DNA from 4 places in the Micromonospora sp. WMMD1076 genome. Region 1 is predicted to be linked to each of the others. Evidence: riboswitches for the same ligand, from Rfam matches in the RefSeq annotation. Region 1 holds a riboswitch; each other region holds the start of a gene.
What was found. A riboswitch is a leader RNA that binds a small molecule or an ion and turns the genes downstream of it on or off. The one in region 1 is predicted to bind cyclic di-AMP.
Positions count from the first base shown of each region.

Region 2: it holds a riboswitch for cyclic di-AMP, as region 1 does, so the genes downstream of both, O7622_RS07045 (hypothetical protein) here and O7622_RS04725 (C40 family peptidase) in region 1, are expected to answer to the same signal.
Region 3: it holds a riboswitch for cyclic di-AMP, as region 1 does, so the genes downstream of both, O7622_RS26165 (hypothetical protein) here and O7622_RS04725 (C40 family peptidase) in region 1, are expected to answer to the same signal.
Region 4: it holds a riboswitch for cyclic di-AMP, as region 1 does, so the genes downstream of both, O7622_RS13755 (C39 family peptidase) here and O7622_RS04725 (C40 family peptidase) in region 1, are expected to answer to the same signal.

Region 1 is NZ_CP120862.1:958,441-962,903, forward strand. Features, by position in the region: gene O7622_RS04715 (C40 family peptidase) at 1-192, shown strand, start outside; gene O7622_RS04720 (peptidoglycan recognition family protein) at 262-2,295, opposite strand; cyclic di-AMP (ydaO/yuaA leader) riboswitch at 2,534-2,668, shown strand; gene O7622_RS04725 (C40 family peptidase) at 2,682-3,713, shown strand; partial or broken gene dcd (dCTP deaminase) at 3,778-4,053, opposite strand; partial or broken gene O7622_RS29175 (hypothetical protein) at 4,249-4,463, opposite strand, start outside.
Region 2 is NZ_CP120862.1:1,422,074-1,426,536, reverse strand. Features, by position in the region: gene O7622_RS07065 (hypothetical protein) at 1-288, opposite strand, end outside; gene O7622_RS07060 (heavy-metal-associated domain-containing protein) at 325-531, opposite strand; gene O7622_RS07055 (metal-sensitive transcriptional regulator) at 612-911, shown strand; gene O7622_RS07050 (YibE/F family protein) at 1,066-2,340, shown strand; cyclic di-AMP (ydaO/yuaA leader) riboswitch at 2,495-2,626, shown strand; gene O7622_RS07045 (hypothetical protein) at 2,630-3,658, shown strand; gene O7622_RS07040 (carbonic anhydrase) at 3,717-4,370, opposite strand.
Region 3 is NZ_CP120862.1:5,813,924-5,818,386, reverse strand. Features, by position in the region: gene O7622_RS26175 (STAS domain-containing protein) at 410-769, shown strand; gene O7622_RS26170 (SRPBCC family protein) at 874-1,326, shown strand; gene O7622_RS26165 (hypothetical protein) at 1,351-2,424, opposite strand; cyclic di-AMP (ydaO/yuaA leader) riboswitch at 2,429-2,559, opposite strand; gene O7622_RS26160 (cation diffusion facilitator family transporter) at 2,704-3,618, opposite strand; gene O7622_RS26155 (AAA family ATPase) at 3,723-4,463, opposite strand, start outside.
Region 4 is NZ_CP120862.1:2,834,878-2,839,340, reverse strand. Features, by position in the region: gene O7622_RS13765 (CDP-glycerol glycerophosphotransferase family protein) at 1-857, shown strand, start outside; gene O7622_RS13760 (alpha/beta fold hydrolase) at 900-1,646, opposite strand; gene O7622_RS13755 (C39 family peptidase) at 1,874-2,728, opposite strand; cyclic di-AMP (ydaO/yuaA leader) riboswitch at 2,921-3,063, opposite strand; gene O7622_RS13750 (hypothetical protein) at 3,372-4,136, opposite strand; gene O7622_RS13745 (hypothetical protein) at 4,274-4,463, opposite strand, start outside.

The sequences.
Region 1 (4,463 bases):
TGGAACGAGGGCCGCAGGATCTCCCGCTCCGAGGCCCGCCCAGGTGACCTGGTCTTCTTCGGCTCCGACCTGCATCACGTCGGGCTCTATCTCGGCAACGGGGTGATGGTGCACGCGCCACGTACCGGCAAACCGGTCCAGGTGTCGAGCATCAACACCCAGCCGCTCGCCGGCTTCGTCCGGGTCAGCTGACACCACCTCTGCCGTCGGAAAGGCCCCCGGTCCGTGTGGACCGGGGGCCTTTCCGTGTGTGGTGGCGGGTCAGCGCGGCGCGCCGATCGGGGACGGCAGGATCAGCACGTCGTCCAGGTTCACGAACATGATCCGGTGACCGAACTGGACCTGCACGTAGCGGTTTTCGCCGCGGACCACGGTCCGGTCACCCGGTGCCGAACCGTCGAACGAGACCGCCCGGTAGTACTCGCCGGGCAGCACCCCGCCCACCGCGTACCGCTGGCCGGCGGCGAACGTGTACTGAAGCGGCGAGATGGTCTGGTACGGGATGGTGTCCGGGTAGGCGGCCTGCTCCGGGTAGGCCCGCCCGTACACCGGGATGGTGGCCTTGCCGGGCCGCGGCGTCACGACGAAGCCGGTGGCCCACTTGGCCGTCGGCGCGGAGGCCGGGTTGAGGAACCACGCCTTCTGGCCGAGGTACCAGATCGCTGTCCAGTCACCCTGGCGGCCGGCGAGCGCGTACGTCTGACCGGCCGAGGCGCGGGCGCCGTGGTCGGAGATGTACATCGTGTCCGGCGTGCCGTCCGGGCGCAGCCCGAGGTCGTTGACCAGCGGGGCGTCCAGGCTCGGCGCGGTCCGCAGGACCACCGCGGAAGAGCCGCGCGACGGGCACGGCTGGGCCGGCGGGGTGGGCGTCGGGACGCCGGGCGGCTGCTGGTTGCAGCCGAGGAACGCGGGCCGGTTGGTGGCGAAGTCCGGGTCGATGGTGACCAGGCCGGTCCGGGCCGTGCCGGTGGTCCGGAACGGCGCCTTCATCAGGTCGAAGTAGTGCGACCAGTCCCAGTACGGACCCGGATCCCAGTGCATGCCGCGCACCGTGCCGGCGGTGGTGCCGGGCACGTTGTCGTGGCCGATGATGTGCTGCCGGTCCATCGGGATGCCGAACTTCAGCGCCAGGTGGCGGACCAGCTTGGCGGAGGTCCGGTACATCGCCTCGGTGTACCAGGTGCCCTGGCCGGCGAAGCCCTCGTGCTCCAGGCCGATGGACTTGGCGTTGACGTACCAGTTGCCGGCGTGCCAGCCCACGTCCTTGGTCTTGACATGCTGGGCGATGTAGCCGTCCACCGAGCGCAGCGTGTAGTGCCAGGCCAGATAGTCGGCCCGCTTCACCAGGTCGACGCTCGGGCCGAAGTAGCCCTCGGTGTCGTGGATGACGATGTACTCGATCTTCTGCTGCTTCGGCCGGTTGCCCAGGTCGTGGTTGCCGTAGTCGCCCGGGTCGGCGCTGAGCTGCTCGTAGGGCGCGGGGATCCACTCACAGGCCAGCCGGACCGGGCACTCCAGCCCGTCCGGCCGCTCGGCGCGGCGCAGGCCGAGCCGGGTCACCGCGGAGCGGTCCGGCTTCGCGGCGGTCGCGGCGAGCGTGACCCGCTGCCCGTCGTCGGTGGTCCGGGTGGCGCCCTGGCCGAGCTGGTCGTAGACCTCGTCGGCGAAGGCCTCCGCGGCGTCGGCCGTGTCCGCGCCGGAGTAGCGGGCCACCGCGCCGTACCAGGCCGCCGGGTCGCTGCCGGCGCCGACCGGCCCGCCCAGAGCCTTCTGGTACGACGCCAGCAGCGCGGCGCCGCCGCGGATGTTCGCGGCCGGGTCGGTACGCAGCGCCCGCGCGTCGAACCCGGTGAGCGCGGCGGCGGCGTCGAGCGTCTGGAGGGAGGCGGGCGGCAGCGGCGTCTCCTGGGTCGGCGCGGCGGCGGTGGCCGGGTCGAGCGTGAGCGGGCGGGAGTCGTCGCCGCGCGGGTCCTCGTCCTCGTCGACGTGGGCGCTGCCCGGGGTGGCGAGGATGTGCGCGGCGTCGGTCAGGTGCATCGGGCCGTAGCCGCCGCTGGTGCTCGGCTGCCCGGTGTGGGTGTCCCAGCGGGACTCCAGATAGGAGACACCGAGCAGCACGTTCTGCGGTACGCCGTACTCGGCCGCTGCGGCGGCGTACTGTTGTTGCCGTTCCGAGGCGGGCGCGGCGGTGTCCGGCGCGGCTGTCACCGGGCCGGTGGTCGCCAGCGCGGTGGCTGTCGCCACTGCGGCGGCGAGCAGTATCCGTCTGCCCGACGGCGGGGCGGAGAGGTGCATCGAACCTCCTGGACAGGGATGGGGGTCACTGCGTTTCCACCCTCACTCCGCGCACCCGCGAGGGTCAATACCTTTCCAGCAGGTATTCTGTGTTGAAAGAAAACTTCACCTGTGGGCGAGGGCTGACCTGTCATCGCGTACGGAGTGTCACGCCGCTGGAAGTTGCGGATCGATAACGGCGGTCCCTACTCTGGTGAATCGTCGGCCGCACGTCTCACCGTCCAACCCGGTCGGTGACGGTCCGACACCGCCGAGTCGCCTCCGGGCGAGCCGGGGAACCAGGTACCTGGGGTGAATCCGCAGCGATGCGGTAGGGCGGCTCCCTTCCCGCCCGAATCCGTCAGCTAACCCGGTAGGCGATACGGAAGAAGGAGTACGGACGCCCGGTGGCACTCCATGCCCCGCGGCCGTCGTCGAACCGGTCGGTCGACCGGTCCCTCGGCGCGCCGCGTACCCGCTGGTCCCGCTTCACCATCGCCCTCGCCGCCCTCGTCGGCACCGCCGTCGTCCTGACCGGCGGCGCCACCGCGGCACACGCCGAACCCTCGGTCGCCGAGATCGAGGCGCAGATCGACAGCGACTGGAACAAACTCGAACCGGTCATCGAACAGGTGAACGCCGTACGCGAGCAGCTCGCCGCGCGGCGCAAGCAGGCCGACGCGCTCGGCCGGCAGATCGCACCCCTCCAGGCCCGGGTGGACGCCGCGCTCGGCCAGGTCGGCGGACTCGCCGCCGACGCCTACAAGGGCGACAACCTCTCCACTGTCAACGCGCTGCTGGGCAGCCGCTCGCCCGGCGACCTGGTCAACGGCCTGGAGCTGCTCGACCGCTTCGCGCACCGCCAGCACGAGCAGGTGCGATCCGTCGAGGCGCTGCGCGACGAACTGGCGGCCAAGAAGAGGCCGCTGGACGAGATGATCGCCGGGCTGGCGCGTACCGAGGCCCAGCTCGCGGTGAAGAAGAAGCAGATCGACGCCGAGATCGCCCGGCTGCAGAAGCTGCGGCTCAAGGTGTACGGCAACGGTGGCGGCGGCCCGCTGCGCCCGGCCCCCTGCCCGGCCGGCTACCCCGGTGGCCCGGCCGGGGCGGCGGTCAAGTTCGCCTGCGCCCAGATCGGCAAGATCTACGTCTGGGGCGCCGCCGGCCCGGACCATTTCGACTGCTCGGGCCTGACCATGGCGGCCTGGGCCAAGGGCGGCGTCTCGCTGCCGCACAACGCGCGCCAGCAGCACGGCATGACGAAGCGGGTGAGCCGGGCCGAGCTGCGCGCCGGTGACCTCGTCTTCTACTACGGCGACCTGCACCACGTGGCGATGTACGTGGGCGACGGCTGGGTGGTGCACGCCTCCCAGTCCGGCAAGCCGATCACCATGAAGCGGGTCGACGACGGCGACATCAACAGCTACGGCCGGGTGTAAGGAAGGGCCCCCTCTTAACGCCTCCGGTAGAGGAGGGGGCCCCTGTTAACAACTGCGGGTGCCGTCAGCGCGTCGGCCAGGTGCGCCAGCTCCGCCAGGACCGGCTCGGCGTCGGGCCGCGCTGGCCCTGGTACCGCGAACCGTAGACGGCCGAGCCGTACGGGTGCTCGGCCGGCGAGGAGAGCCGGAAGATGCAGAGCTGCCCGATCTTCATGCCCGGCCAGAGCGTGATCGGCAGGTTCGCCACGTTCGACAGCTCCAGCGTGACGTGACCGGAGAAGCCCGGGTCGATGAAACCGGCTGTCGAGTGGGTCAGCAGCCCCAGACGCCCGAGGCTCGAGTTGTGTGTGGGAATGAACGATCGCCCGGCGAGGAACATCCCGCGTGGATCGTTCACCTCGATGCAGCGAACAGGTACGGATTCCATCGGCTGTACGGCGACGATCGATCGAAATCGGTGGAAGCGATCGAGCTTCTGCCTGGCCAGTTTCCGAGGAAGCCGGAAAACCGGAACATGCGGCGTGAACTTCACCTGGTACGCCGGGCCCTTGTCGACGCCGTTGAGCATCGCCCGCTTCTTTCGTTTGACTGGTCGAAGGCCGAGGCTGGCGGCCAGTTCGACCACTGCGTCCGTCAGATGTTCCCTGGTGCTGACGAACTCACACCGACCCCGGTCATCGACGTAACCATCGATGTCCATCAGTCCCTGTAGCAGGGCCACGCGCTGACTTATGTCCGCGGTCAGGTACA
Region 2 (4,463 bases), 460 kb from region 1:
GCCGTCCGGGCCGGTGATCCGGAAGGCGAACTGCCCGGCCGGGGCGGCGGCGGGCTGGAACGTGTAGCCGCGTTCGGAGACGAGCAGCCCGCCGGGCAGGTGCGCGGGGGCGCCGCCCGCGTGGCTCTCGTCACCGTGACCGGCGTCGCCGGCCCCGTGGTCGCTGTCGTCGTGGCGGGTCTCGGCGGCCGGCGTGACGGGATCGGCCAGGTTGCCGATCCCGTACGCCGCGCCGAACACCGCCACGAGGCCGAGCGCGAAGCCGCTGAGCTTCGTCGCCGTGTTCATGGTGTCTCCTCGGTTGTCGCGGGTCCGCCGGACCCGTCACGCACCGGCGAGGTCGTAGCCGGCCTCGTCGACCGCCGCGCGGACCGCGTCCGCGTCCAGCGGGTTCTGACTGGTGACGGTGACCCGGCCGCCGGCCAGGTCGACCTGGACGTCGGTGACGCCCGGAAGCGCGCTCAGCTCGGTGCTCACCGAGTTGACGCAGTGCCCGCAGGTCATGCCGTTCACCTGGTAGGTGGTCTCCATCTCGCCCTCCGATCTGATACCCCCTAGGGGTACGTTCGGAACGTTAGCATACCCCCGAGGGGTACGCTATCCTCGGTCTCATGACCGCGCCGTCCAGCCCGACCCGGGGCTACACCGCCAGCAAGGACCAACTCCTCGGCCGGCTCCGCCGGATCGAGGGCCAGGTCCGTGGCATCGAGAAGATGGTCGAGGACGACCGCTACTGCATCGACGTGCTGACGCAGATCTCGGCCATCCAGGCGGCGCTGGACAAGGTCGGGCTGGGCCTGCTCGACGGGCACGCCCGGCACTGCATGCACGAGGGCGCCGCCGAGGGCCGGGCCGACGAGATGGCGACCGAGATGATGGCCGCCGTCGGCCGCCTGATGAAGCGCGGCTGAGCGGAGACCTCCGGTCGCGGCGTCCGGGAGCGGCCGGCCGGGCCGCCTACCATGGCCGGGCGACGACCCGGACGTGGTCGACACGTCCGCGCCGGCCGGGTGACCAGACCGGTCCGGCGGACCAGGCGTCGCCGCGACCGTTGGGAGAGACGCCATGGGTGCCGACCACACCCGCCCCGCACCCGCCGCACCGCCGGGCGTACGACGGCTGCTCGTCGCCGTGGTGGTGCCGCTGTTCGCGCTCACCGTGATCGCGACGCTGGTGCTCTGGCCCCGGCAGGACCGGGAGCCGGTCGGCGGAGCGGACGTCCCCCGCTACCACGGCACAGTGACCCGTGTGGTCACCGAGCCCTGCCCGCCGACCCCGGAGGCGCCGGACGGCGGGGGTGGCCCCTGCGGCACTGTGACAGTCACCGCCGAGCAGGGCCCGGACGCGGGCCGGCAGGTCGAGACGCCGATCCCGGCCGGGCCCGGCGCACCCCGGGTCGCGGTCGGCGACGAGGTCGTCCTGGTCGAGCTGACCGACCCGGGCGACCCGGCGGTGAAGTCCTACAACATCGCCGAGCACCAGCGCGGTACGCCGCTGATCTGGCTGATGGTGCTGTTCGCCGCCGCGATCGTGGCGTTCGGCCGCTGGCGCGGGCTCGCCGCGCTCGGCGGCCTGGTGGCCAGCTTCGCCATCCTCCTCGGCTTCGTGCTGCCGGGCATCGGCGCCGGCCAGCCACCGTTGCTGGTGGCGATCGTGGGCGCCGCGTTGATCATGTTCGTGGTGCTCTACCTGACCCACGGGATCACCGCGCAGACGTCGGTGGCGGTGCTCGGCACGCTCGGCAGCCTGGTGGTCACCGGCGTGCTCGGCCTGCTCGCCACGTCCGCCACCCACCTGACCGGTTTCGGCAGCGAGGACGCCACCACGCTGTCCATGTTCCAGGGCGGCGTGGACCTGCACGGGCTGCTGCTGGCCGGCATCATCATCGGCTCGCTGGGCGTGCTGGACGACGTCACAGTCACCCAGGCGGCCACCGTCACCGAACTGGCGCACGCCAACCCCGGGCTGTCCCGGCGGCAGCTCTACCGGGCGGCGACCCGGGTCGGCCGGGCCCACATCGCATCCACAGTCAACACCATCGTGCTGGCGTACGCGGGCGCCTCGCTGCCGCTGCTGCTCCTCCTGGTCGCCGATTCCCGCCCGGTGAGCGAGATCCTCACCAGCGAGTTCCTCGCCCAGGAGATCGTCCGCAGCGCGGTGGCGACGCTCGGCCTGATCGCCGCCGTACCGCTGACGACCGGACTGGCCGCGATCGTGACCACCGCCGGGCGGCGCTCGGGCGGCGCGGAGCCTGCGCCACCCGCGGCCCGGCCGCCGGCCGGACGCCACGACGCGCTGGAGGCCCTGGGCGGCGGAAAGAGCACGGAGGCCGCATGGTGACACTCCGCAGCGTGACCATCGATTTCAAACGCGACGCTGGTCACGGTGCGCCACGGCGAAATCTCGCTATTGGTCGGCTTCCGGACGTAGATCCTCAGGAGTGCTGTCAGGTAACCTCGCTGCCGGTCACCGCCGAAGGCGCGCACCGGCGCCAGCGGTGCCGCCGCCCAATCGCCCGCGGGCGAGCCGGGGAACCAGGTACATGGGGTGAATCCGCGACAGCGGTAGGGGCCACTTCCGTCCCGAACCCGTCAGCTAACCCGGTCGGCGGCCGACGGAAGGGAACACTGTGACGGCACCCCTGCGCCGCTGGCTGACACCCGTGGTGGCCGTGCTGGCCTCGCTGGCCGTGCTGGCCGGGCCGACCCCGGCGACCGCGGCCCCCACCGCGGCGGCCCCCGGCACCCCCTCGGGACACGAGGAGGACGGCGAACCGCCGCTCATCACCGAGGCGATCGACGCCGCCAACCGGGCCTTCCTCCAGGCCAAGGCGAAGCTCGCCAAGTCGCAGGACCGCCAGCGGCGGCTGGCGGCCGAGGTGAGGACGGCACAGGCCGAGCTCGAAGCGCTCAGCCCGCAGGTCAACCAGCTCGCCGCCCAGTCCTACCGGACCGGCCGGATGGGCGCGATGGCGATGCTGCTGGAGAGCAACTCGCCCGACTCGTTCGTCCGCCGGGTCAACGCCCTGGACGAGCTGAACCTCCTCAACGCGCAGCGCCTGGCCGCCATCAACGCGGTCAAGACCCGCGCCGAGCAGGCCAAGATCGCGCTCGACGCCGAGGTGCGCGAGCAGGAGAAGCAGAAGAACGCGATGGAGCGCGAGAAGGTGCAGGCCGAGCGCGCGCTGAAGCTCGTCGGCGGTCTCGGCTTCACCGGCGGCCTGGTCTCCGCCACCTCACCGGTCGCCAAGATCGGCCCCGGCCGTACCGCCGACGGCGGGTGGAAGGCGGAGTCGTGCAGCGAGGACGACCCGACCACCTCGGGCTGCGTCACGCCGCGCACGTTGCACGCGTACAAGGAGGTCCGGCGCGCGGGCTTCAAGCGCTTCGTGGGCTGCTACCGGCCCGGCGGGCCGTGGGAGCACCCCAAGGGCAAGGCGTGTGACTGGTCGCTCCAGAACAGCGGCTTCGCGGCCTGGCACAACAACGACACCCGCAGGTACGGCAACGAGGTGGCCGCCTTCCTCATCCGCAACGCCGACCGGCTGGGCATCTACTACGTCATCTGGAACCGGCAGATCTGGTTCCCGGCCACCGGCTGGAGTTCGTACAGCGGACCCTCGAACCACACCGACCACGTCCACATGTCGATGCTCTGACCCGGGCACAGCGAGAAGGGGCCGCCCGAGGGCGGCCCTTCTTCGTCATCCGTGCGTGTCAGCCGGCCAGCGCCGGGTCGGCGGGCGCCGCCGGAGCGGGCAGCGGAGCCGGGGACTGCGCCACGGTCCGCACCTCGCCGCCGGCGAGCCGGTACGACATGCCCACCACCGTGCACCGCCCGGCCGCCACCCGCTCGGCCAGCACGGCGGACCGGGCCAGCAGCGTCTCGACGGTCTGCGCGATGTGGACGTCGACGATGCCGTCCAGGTCGTCCACGCCCTGGCGGGCGGCGCGCAGCAGGCTGGGCGAGACCGCGTCCACCACCGCGCCCAGGTGCCCGACCGGGGCGGCGCCGGTCCGGAACCCCTCCCGGGCGGCCTGGACCGCGCCGCACGAGTCGTGCCCGAGCACCACCACGAGCGGGGTGCCGAGCACGGTGACCGCGTACTCGACGCTGCCGAGCACCTCCGGCCCCGCGGTGTGCCCGGCCGTCCGCACCACGAAGAGGTCACCGAGACCGCGGTCGAAGATGATCTCGGCGGCGAGCCGCGAGTCGGAGCAGCCGACGATCACCGCGAAGGGATGCTGGCCGTCCGCGACCGCCGCCCGGTGCCCGGCGTCCTGGTTCGGATGCTGCGGGACGCCGGTGACGAACCGGTGGTTACCGGCACGCAGTTCGGTCAGTGCCTGCTCCGGGGTGCTCGGCGTCATGTCCCTCACCTCGTCTACCTGGGGAACCACCAGGCCGAACGGCCTCGCGACCCACGGTCACACGCACCTCAGGACACGTCAAGATTCGTGATA
Region 3 (4,463 bases), 1.6 Mb from region 1:
TCCTCGGGTGCCGAAGGCCGGCGGCCACTTCGGACTCCGGTGTCCATCCGGCGGGTTCACTGTCTCCGGCAGTGCCCCACCGGCGCGCCCGGCAAACCATGCCGCGTTCGCGGCCCGCGAGCGGCGAACGGGACGAACCACCCTAACGTGCCGGGACCGGTGCCCGCGGGACGTGCGTGCGCCCGCTACCCTGGTCGGCGGATCGGCGGGTCCGCCCGGCCGCACGGCTGGTCGTGACCCGCCTTGAAGGGGAAACTGGAACCCGGAGGTCCGGATTGGGTACGCCCAGGTGTGCCCAGTTCGCGAATTGCTCATCCCGGGGGGTGGCGACCGGGCCGTTGGAGGAATACTCTCGGTCGCGGCCCGCGTACTGATGAGGCGCCCGTTTCGGGCGAGTGGAGGTGCTCGCGTGAGCCTGTCGATCGTGAAGTCGGTGCGGCCGGGTGGTGTCGTCCAGATCGCGCCCCGTGGGGAGATCGACGTCGACACCGCGTACGAGGTGCGGGAAGCGATCGCCGAGGTGCTCGCGAAGGGCCGCCCGGCGCGGATCGAGCTGAACATGCGGCTCGTCACGTTCATCGACTCGGTCGGCATCAGCGCCATGGTCGCCGGCTTCCAGACCTGCGAGGTCAGCGGCGTCAAGCTCGTGGTCACCGAGCCGAGCCGGTTCGTGCACCGGCAGCTCTGGGTGACCGGCCTGCTCGGCCTGTTCGGCGCGCCCGAGCCGTGGTTCGCCGACGACACCCCCGAGGTGCTGCCCGGCGCCTGAGCGTGCCGCTCACACCCCCTGCGGCCAGGGGACCTTCTACCCGTTGCCAGTCCGGCGTCGGTACGGGACGATCGTCGCGACGCACGACGGCGAGGGGGCCCCGCTTGCAGAGCAGCGACAGCTTCAGCTACACCGTGCAGGCCCGGTGCAGCCGGGCCGAAGCGGTGGCCCTGCTCGGTGACCTGAGTCGCCAGGGTGAGCTGCATCCGCTGATCGTCCGGGTCCGGAAGCTGCCGTCCCGGCCGGGCGCGCTGGCCAGCTACGCGATCACCGACCGGCTGCAACTCGGCCCGCTGCACTTCCCGGTCACGTACCAGGCGGACGTGCTGATCGCCGGCGAGGACGAGGTGGTCACGGTGGCGCGGCAGCAGCCCGCGACGACCGTCCGCAACCACACCCGGCTGCGCGACGAGCCCGACGGCACGGTACGCATCGACGTGGAGATCACGCTCACCGCGCCGGCGCCACTGTTCGGGTACGCGTTCCGCCAGGCCCGGGCGGCTCACCTGGGCCTGGCGGCGCGTCTCGGAGCGACCCTGGAGGGTCGGCCGGCCTGATCCGGCCGGCCCTCTCGGGGCGGCTCAGTACACCGACAGGTGCACGTGGTTGGTGTGGTCGCTGGACGGGTCGCCGTTGCCGCCGCTGTACGACTTCCACCCGCTGCTGGGCAGCCAGATCTGCTTGAACCAGATCACGTAGAGCACGGCGAGCGGGTCGGCGTTGCGCACGAAGTACGCGGCCAGGTTGTTGCCGTACGTCCGGTCACCGCCGGTGGCCACGCCGCCGAAGCCGTTCTTCTGCGCGGCGAAGTCGCAGGCCCGCCCCTTCGGGTGCTCACCCGAGCCGCTGGGCCGGTGGCACGAGACGTACCTGGTGAAGCCCGCCGCCTTGGCCTGTTGCAGCGCGTGCAGCGTGCGCGGGGTGATGCAGCCGTTCGCCGGGGTGGGGTCGTTGACGCTGCACGACTCCGACGGCCAGGAGCCGTCCGAGTTGCGCGGTGCCGGCTTCGCGTTCTTGCCGGAGGTGCCCTGGACGCTGCCACCGCCGCTGCTGCTGCGCGAGGTGCTGTCGTTCGCCACCTCCAGGGCGCGCTCGGCCTGCTCCTTGCGCTTGGCCATCACCGTCACCTGCTTGCGCTGTTCGCGGATCTCTGCGTCGAGCTGGGCGCGGGTGCGGGTGGCCTCGTCCCGGGTGGTGATCAGGTCGCGCAGCGTACGGTCCTCGTGCGCGGCGACCTGCTCCAGCGCGGCGGCCCGGTCCATGAAGCCCTCCGGGCTGCTGCTGCCGAGCAGCGCCCCGGCGGTGCCCAGGCGGCCGTTGCGGTACGCCACGACGGCGATCTCGCCGACCTTGGCGTCGCGGACGGCCAGTTCGGCGCCGACCGTCTTGAGCTGGTCGTTGAGCTGCTTCTGGCGGGTCACCGACCGGTTGAGCGCGGCCTTCGCCTCCAGCCAGCCCTTGCCGGCCGCGTCGAGCTGGGCACGCAGTTCGGGCGTGCCACCCTCGTCGTCGCCGGGCGCTGCGGCGAGCAGGCCGGTCACCGGCGCCGCGGAGGCGGGGGAGGCCGGAACGGTCGCGACGCCGAGGGCCAGCGTCGCGACGAGCAGGGCCGCCAACCGGGCGGCCGTCCGTCGTACAGGTGCCACTGCGGGCATGCACACGTCCTTCCGTCAACGCCGACCGGGTTAGCTGACGGGTTCGGGACGGAAAATCCCTACCGCTGACGCGGATGCACCCCACGTACGTGGTTCCCCGGCTCGTCCCTGCGGACGATTAGGCGACGGCCGCCCCACCGGGGCCGGGTGGCGTCCGCGGGTGCGGCCGCGACCGAGACTACCGGCGCTGCCCGGGCGCGGCTCCGTCGAGCAGCGCCACTAGGCGGGGCAAAACCGGCATAAGACTACATTAGCCACAGGGATTTAAGTGTGTCCTAATCACCACTCGGTCTGTCCGCACACTCCGGCCGACGCTCCGGGTTCGACCTGCAACGTGGCGTGATCGATGGAGAAGTCCTCGTGCAGGGCGGCCCGCGCGGCGGCCAGCACCACGCCCGGGTCCACGCCCGGGTCGGTGGTCAGGTGCGCCGAGGCCACCTCCATGCCCGAGGTGAGCGTCCAGACGTGCAGGTCGTGCACCTCGGCCACGCCGGGTACGGCGGCCAGCCGGTCGTGCACGGCTGTGACCTGGAGGTGCTCCGGCGCGGCCTGCACCAGGATGCGCAGCGCGGCCCGGCCGAGCCGCCAGGTGCGCGGCAGGATGAACAGGCCGATCCCGACGGCGACCAGCGGGTCCGCCCACCACCAGTCGGTCACCGTGATGACCAGCGCGGCGGCGATCACGCCGAGCGAGCCGAGCAGGTCGCCGAGCACCTCCAGGTACGCCCCGCGCAGGTTGATGCTCTCCTTCGACCCGGCGCGCAGCAGCGCGAACGCGATGATGTTGGCGAGCAGGCCGAGCACCGCCACCACGAGCATCGGGCCGGCCAGCACCTCCGGCGGCTCGCCGAACCGGCGTACCGCCTCGACCAGGACGTAGATCGCGACGGCGCCGAGCAGCACGGCGTTGGCGAGGGCGGCGAGCACCTCCAGCCGGTAGAGCCCGAACGTGCGCTGCGGGTCGGTGCCGGCGCGGCGGGTGGCGGTGATCGCGGCCAGCGCCATGCCGATGCCGAGGACGTCGGTGAACATGTGCCCGGCGTCGGAGAGCAGGGCCAGCGAGCCGGTTGTGAACGCGGCCACCGCCTCGACCACCATCAGGGCGGCGAGCAGCGCGAAGGCGGCCCAGAGGCGGCCCCGGTGGCGGTGTGCCGCGTTCGTCACCGCGCCGCTGTGGTCATGACCTGCGCCCACGCCAACACCCTTCCTGCCCCGTACCGGCCAGGCTCAATGTATGTTCACATCGCTATGTATGCAACTGAACTGTGGGTGACTTCCGGATCACTGCCGGGTCTCCGTCAGGTGGGGTCGAGCGTGGTGAGACGCTGGGTGGCCCGGGACAGCGCCACGTAGAGCGTGCGCACGCCCGAACCGGGATCGGCCCGGATCTCGCTCGGCGCCACCAGCACCACGCCGTCGTACTCCATGCCCTTGGCCTGCAGGCTGGTCACCACCTGGAGGCGGCCCGCGCCGAGCCCGCCCAGCCAGCCGGCCACCTCGTCCCGGCGCGGCACCGGCGTGATCACGCCGACGGTGCCCTCCACCTGCGCGAGCAGCGCCTCGGCCGCCTCGACCGTGGCCGCCGGCAGGTCGGCGGCGGGCACCGTGCGCTCGACCGGCGGCACGCCGGTGGACCGCACCGCGTCGGGCAGCGGCAGGTCCGGGTAGAGGCGGCGGATCTCCGCCGCCGCCACCGCGAAGATCTCCGCCGAGTTGCGGTAGTTGGTGGTCAGCTCGTAGCGGTGCCGCTTGCGCCGGCCCAGCGCCTGGTCACGGGCCCGGTCCAGCTCCTGCGGGTCGCCGGTCCAGGCGGTCTGCGCCGGGTCGCCGACCACCGTCCAGGACGCCAGCCGCCCGCGTCGGCCGATCATCCGCCACTGCATCGGCGAGACGTCCTGCGACTCGTCCACCACCACGTGCGCGTAGTCGCGGTAGTCGTCCGGACGCTCCCGCGCCGCCGCGCGGGCGGCGCGCTGCCGATCGGCGTACGTGCTCAGCTCACGCACGCCACCGGCGAGCTGGTACGGGTCGCGCTTGGG
Region 4 (4,463 bases), 1.9 Mb from region 1:
CCCACGTGATCCGGTTCAACCAGCTCACCCACGTGCAGCTGCACCACGGCGACAGCGACAAGGCCCCCAGCGCCAACCCGGTCTCGGCCATCTTCGACAAGATCTTCGTGGCCGGGCAGGCCGCGATCGACAGGTACGCCCGCGCCGGCGTGGAGATCCCCGCCGACAAGTTCGTCGTGGTCGGCCGGCCCCAGGTCGAGGCGATCGAGGTACGCCGGGAGCCGGTCACCCCGGCGGCACACCCCACGGTCCTCTACACCCCGACCTGGACCGGGCACCACGCCGACGCGAACTACTGCTCGCTGCCGGTGGCCGAGACGCTGATCCGCCGGTTGATCGACCGGGGCGCCGCGGTGATCCTGCGCGCCCACCCGTACACCGGCAAGAACCCGGCCTCGGCCCGCCAGCTCGCCCGGCTCACCGAACTGCTCGCCGCCGACCGCGCCAGGACGGGCCGGACGCACCTGTGGGGTGCCGCCGCGGCCCGCGAACTGACGCTCACCGAGTGCGTCAACCGCGCCGACGCGCTGGTCTCCGACGTGTCAGGGGTCATCTCCGACTGGCTCTACTCCGGCAAGCCGTACGCGGTCACCGACACCGGCGCCGACGGCGAGCACTTCGTCGAGCGGTTCCCGCTCGCGGCGTCCGGCTACGTGCTGCGGCGCGACATGTCCAACGTGGACGAGGTGCTCACCGGCCTGCTGGACGCCGACCCGAAGGCGGCGCAGCGCTGGGCGGCCCGGACCCGTTACCTGGGCGACTTCCCCGCCGACGGGTACGCCGAGGCGTTCCTGTCCGCCGCCCGCCGGGAGCTGGAACCCGACTGGGCGGTCCCGGTGCCGCGCGCGGCCGGCTAGAAACGCGGGCGGCCCGGCCCGTCGCGCGCCCGGCTCGCCCGCTCAGAGGTACGGGTCGAGCAGGGCGAGCACCGCCTCCGGGTCCTCGACGTGCGCGTTGTGGCCCAGCCCGGGCAGCGTGGCCACCGGCACGCCCAGTTCCTTGAGCTGCGCGTCGGTCACCATCGGGTCCAGCTCGCCCCGGGCCAGCAGCACCGGCACATCGGTGGTGTCCAGCAGCACCGGCAGCCGGGGCTCCCCGACCGCGAACGCCGCCGGGTCCATGGCGAGCCGCCAGCGGCCGTCCTTCCGCCGCAGTCCCGCCTCCACCACCGGATGGTCCGGGGCGAACAGCCCGGCGAGCCCGGAGACCCGCAGGTAGCGGCGGGCCGCCTCGTCACGGGTGGCGAACCAGGTGACCGGCCGGGCAGCCAGTTCCACCGACTTCGCCAGCTCGGCCGGGGACCAGACCGCCTTGATGCCGAGCCCGACCACCGCGTCGACCGGAAGCCCTCGCTGCCGGGCCGCGAGCGCCAGCGCCACCACCCCGCCGAGCGAGTGCCCGAGCAGCACCAGCCGGTCCTCGGGGCCGAGCCGGACCGGGCCGAGCCCGTCGACCACGCGCTGGGCCAGGGCCTCGAACGAGTAGCCGTCGAGCGGCGGCGACCAGCCGTGACCCGCCAGGTCGGGAGCGAGCCAGCGGCCGGGCCAGCGGCGCTCCAGCAGCGGCGCCCAGGGCAGCCACACCTCGCCGGTGGCACCCATGCCGTGCAGGAGAATCAGGTGCCGCTTCCCCGTCGCATCGCCCATTGGCGCAGTCTGCCACCGCCCGCCCCGCCCACGCGAGACCGAACCCCCACCCCCCTCGCCCCCTCGATCTTGCAGTTGCGGCCCCAAGGATGCCCGGCTCGTCCGCTATGACAGGGCCACAAGTGCAAGGTCAGCGAGCCGAGGGCCCCGGGGGCGAGGGCGGAGCGGGGGCGGGGAAGGCCGGCACCCCGGGGTGGGGTGCCGGCCTTCGGAGCGTGCGGGACTTCTCAGGCGGAGTAGCCGCGGCTGGCGATCCAGTGCGCCAGGTCGATCGTGGTGACCCAGTACGAGGGCAGCGACGGGTCGGCCGAGTCGGCGATCCGTACGGTCCGGCCGTCGTCCTTGTAGCCGACCACCGCGACGTAGTGGCCGCCCGGGAACGAGTGCCAGCCACCGTTGGTGTCGGTGGCCGTACCGGCGACGTTCGCGACGACCCCCCGGCCGTTGCTGATCGCCTCGACCACGTCGGCCTGGAGGCGGTCCATCTGGGCCGGGGTGGCCGAGCCGGGAATCATCCGGGTCCGGTACGGGTTGCCCTTGACCTGCTGGTTGAGCACACGGGTGGTGTCCTCGGCCGAGTTGGTGCCCATCTCGGTGGTGCCGAGAGGGCCGGCGAGCGCATCCTGGCTGCGCTCGATGCCGGCGGCGCTGAGCGCGTTGCGCACGGCGGCCGGGCCGCAGTAGAAGTAGTTGATCTGCGCCTGGTAGTCGTAGTCGAGCGACTTGCTCGACGGCGGCTTCGGCTTGGCCTTGGGCGTGGTGTCCGGGTCGGCCGTGACCTTCGCGGACGGGGAGGCGCTCGGCGACGCGCCGGCCGTGGCGGAGACGCTTGGCGGCGCCTGCGGTACGGCGATGCGGGCCTCGCTGCGGCTGGCGGGCTGCTCGCCGAGGCGGGCGGCGCCGAGCTCGGCGACCGCCGCGGTGTTCTCCTGGACCGGGGCGTCGTCACCGGCGGTGGCGACGGTGCCGGCACCGGCGGCCAGCACGAGCGCGGCGGCCGAGCCGGCGATGATCTGGTACGGGCGTTCGGTGACGATCCGTCGCAGCTGACGCTTCAGGTGGTGCTTCACGAAATCCTCCACGGGGCGTGAGCGGCGCACGCCGGCCCGGCACGCGGAGGAACTCACACGTGCTGGCGGGCCGGATGGCCGGGGGATCGGGAACGCCCGTGATGCCGGGCGCCCAAGGGGGCGGTTGCCGGTCGCGCGTCAGGCGCGCGAGGGCACCGCGGTGCCGTGGAGGCGGGGGGACGATCGAGGGGTGGGCACGAGGGGTACTCCTTCCGTGGCCGCCGACCGGGTTAGCTGACGGATTCGGGCGGGAAGTACGCCCTACCGCGGGCCGTGGGCTCGCGGATTCACCCCGATGTTGCTCATGGGTCCCCGGTTCGTGGAACACGATTAGGCGGGTCGGTGCGGCGTCGCCGTCGGCGATCGATTACCGCATCGGACGCGCCGACACTACCGGTGGGTATGTCCCCTGCCAAGCGCCCCGACCTGCGTAAACATGATCCTTGGTAACGGATTTCGGAACACCCGGTTACTGACTTCACTCAATGGGACAAGCAGTTTCGACGGCACCCGGCGGCGGAAAGCGGACAGACGGCGAGGACCCCGCGCGCAATTGCGCAACTCGGTGACCTGTTCTGCGCCCGACGCCCGTTTCGGCGGCCCGGGTGACCGGGTTCACCACGTTCCGGGTAACGATTCGGTCGAGACGGCCGTCTCAGCCGACCCGGGCCGGTCGCCACCGCGCGTTCCGGACCGACGCGGGCACCGGCGAGGCGCTCGGCGTCGCGCTCCGGTACGCCGGGACGGGCCGCAGCGCCGCAGTGGCCGCGTACGCCTCGGCGGCGAGCGTCCGGGCGGCCTCGGCGGCCAGTTCGGCGTCCCGCCAGGCTGCCCGCTCCCGCGCGGCGGCGCTCTCCCATCCGGCCCGGCGCCCGTCCCGGACGGTGCGGGCCAGCACGATCTCCTGCGCGGCCGGGTGCCGGCGCGGATCCCACCCGTTGCGGCGCGCCAGCACGTCGGCGAGCTGACGGGCGGTCAGGTCGCCCCGCCAGTGCGCCGTCATGGCGGCGTGGTGCAGCCAGCGCTCCCGGGCCGCGTACTCGGCAGGGGTGCGTGGCGTGCGCGGGGCGGGCAGCGCGGCGGCGCCGGCGAGGCGGCGGGCGGCGGTGTCCGCCTCGTCGTACGCGGTCCAGGCCCGGTCCGCGTCGTCCTGCGCGGCCAGCCACCGCTCCCGGCGGCGACGTGCCGTCTGGGCGGCCCCGGCGGCGGCCACCGCGACCTCCTCGGCGTACCGGATCAGGTCGTCGCGGCGGGCGGCGTCGGCGTCGGCCGGTTCGGGGGCCGCCTCCGGCGCGGGGTCGCGTTCGGGCCGGGCGACGAGCACGGCGAGCAGGCCCAGCGCGAGCAGCAGCAGGAAGGACCAGATGGCGGCGGCCTCGGGCACGGAGGTGAGGAAGTGGTACAGAGCGGTCTGCGACATGGTCGGCACCTCACGGGAAGGACCTGGCGGGAGGGCCCGCACGACCTCGCCGGGGCGAGCCGGTGGAGAGGGCCGCCGGGGCGGGTGCGGGGATGACGTGCGGTGGGTGCGGGGAACGGGCGCGGCCCGTGAGCGGGTCAGCGGGCGGGCGGGGCCCGCGGGCCGGCCGGTGCGGCGGCCCGTCCGGCCGGGACCGGCTCCGCGACGGCCGGGACGGCCGCCCGGGGCTCGGGCGCCGGCACCTCGGCGGGAGGGGCCTGCCGCTCGGCCACGCGGTCGGCCTCCGGCCGCGTCGCGGTCGAGGCGCCGGTGACCGTGTACGTCGAG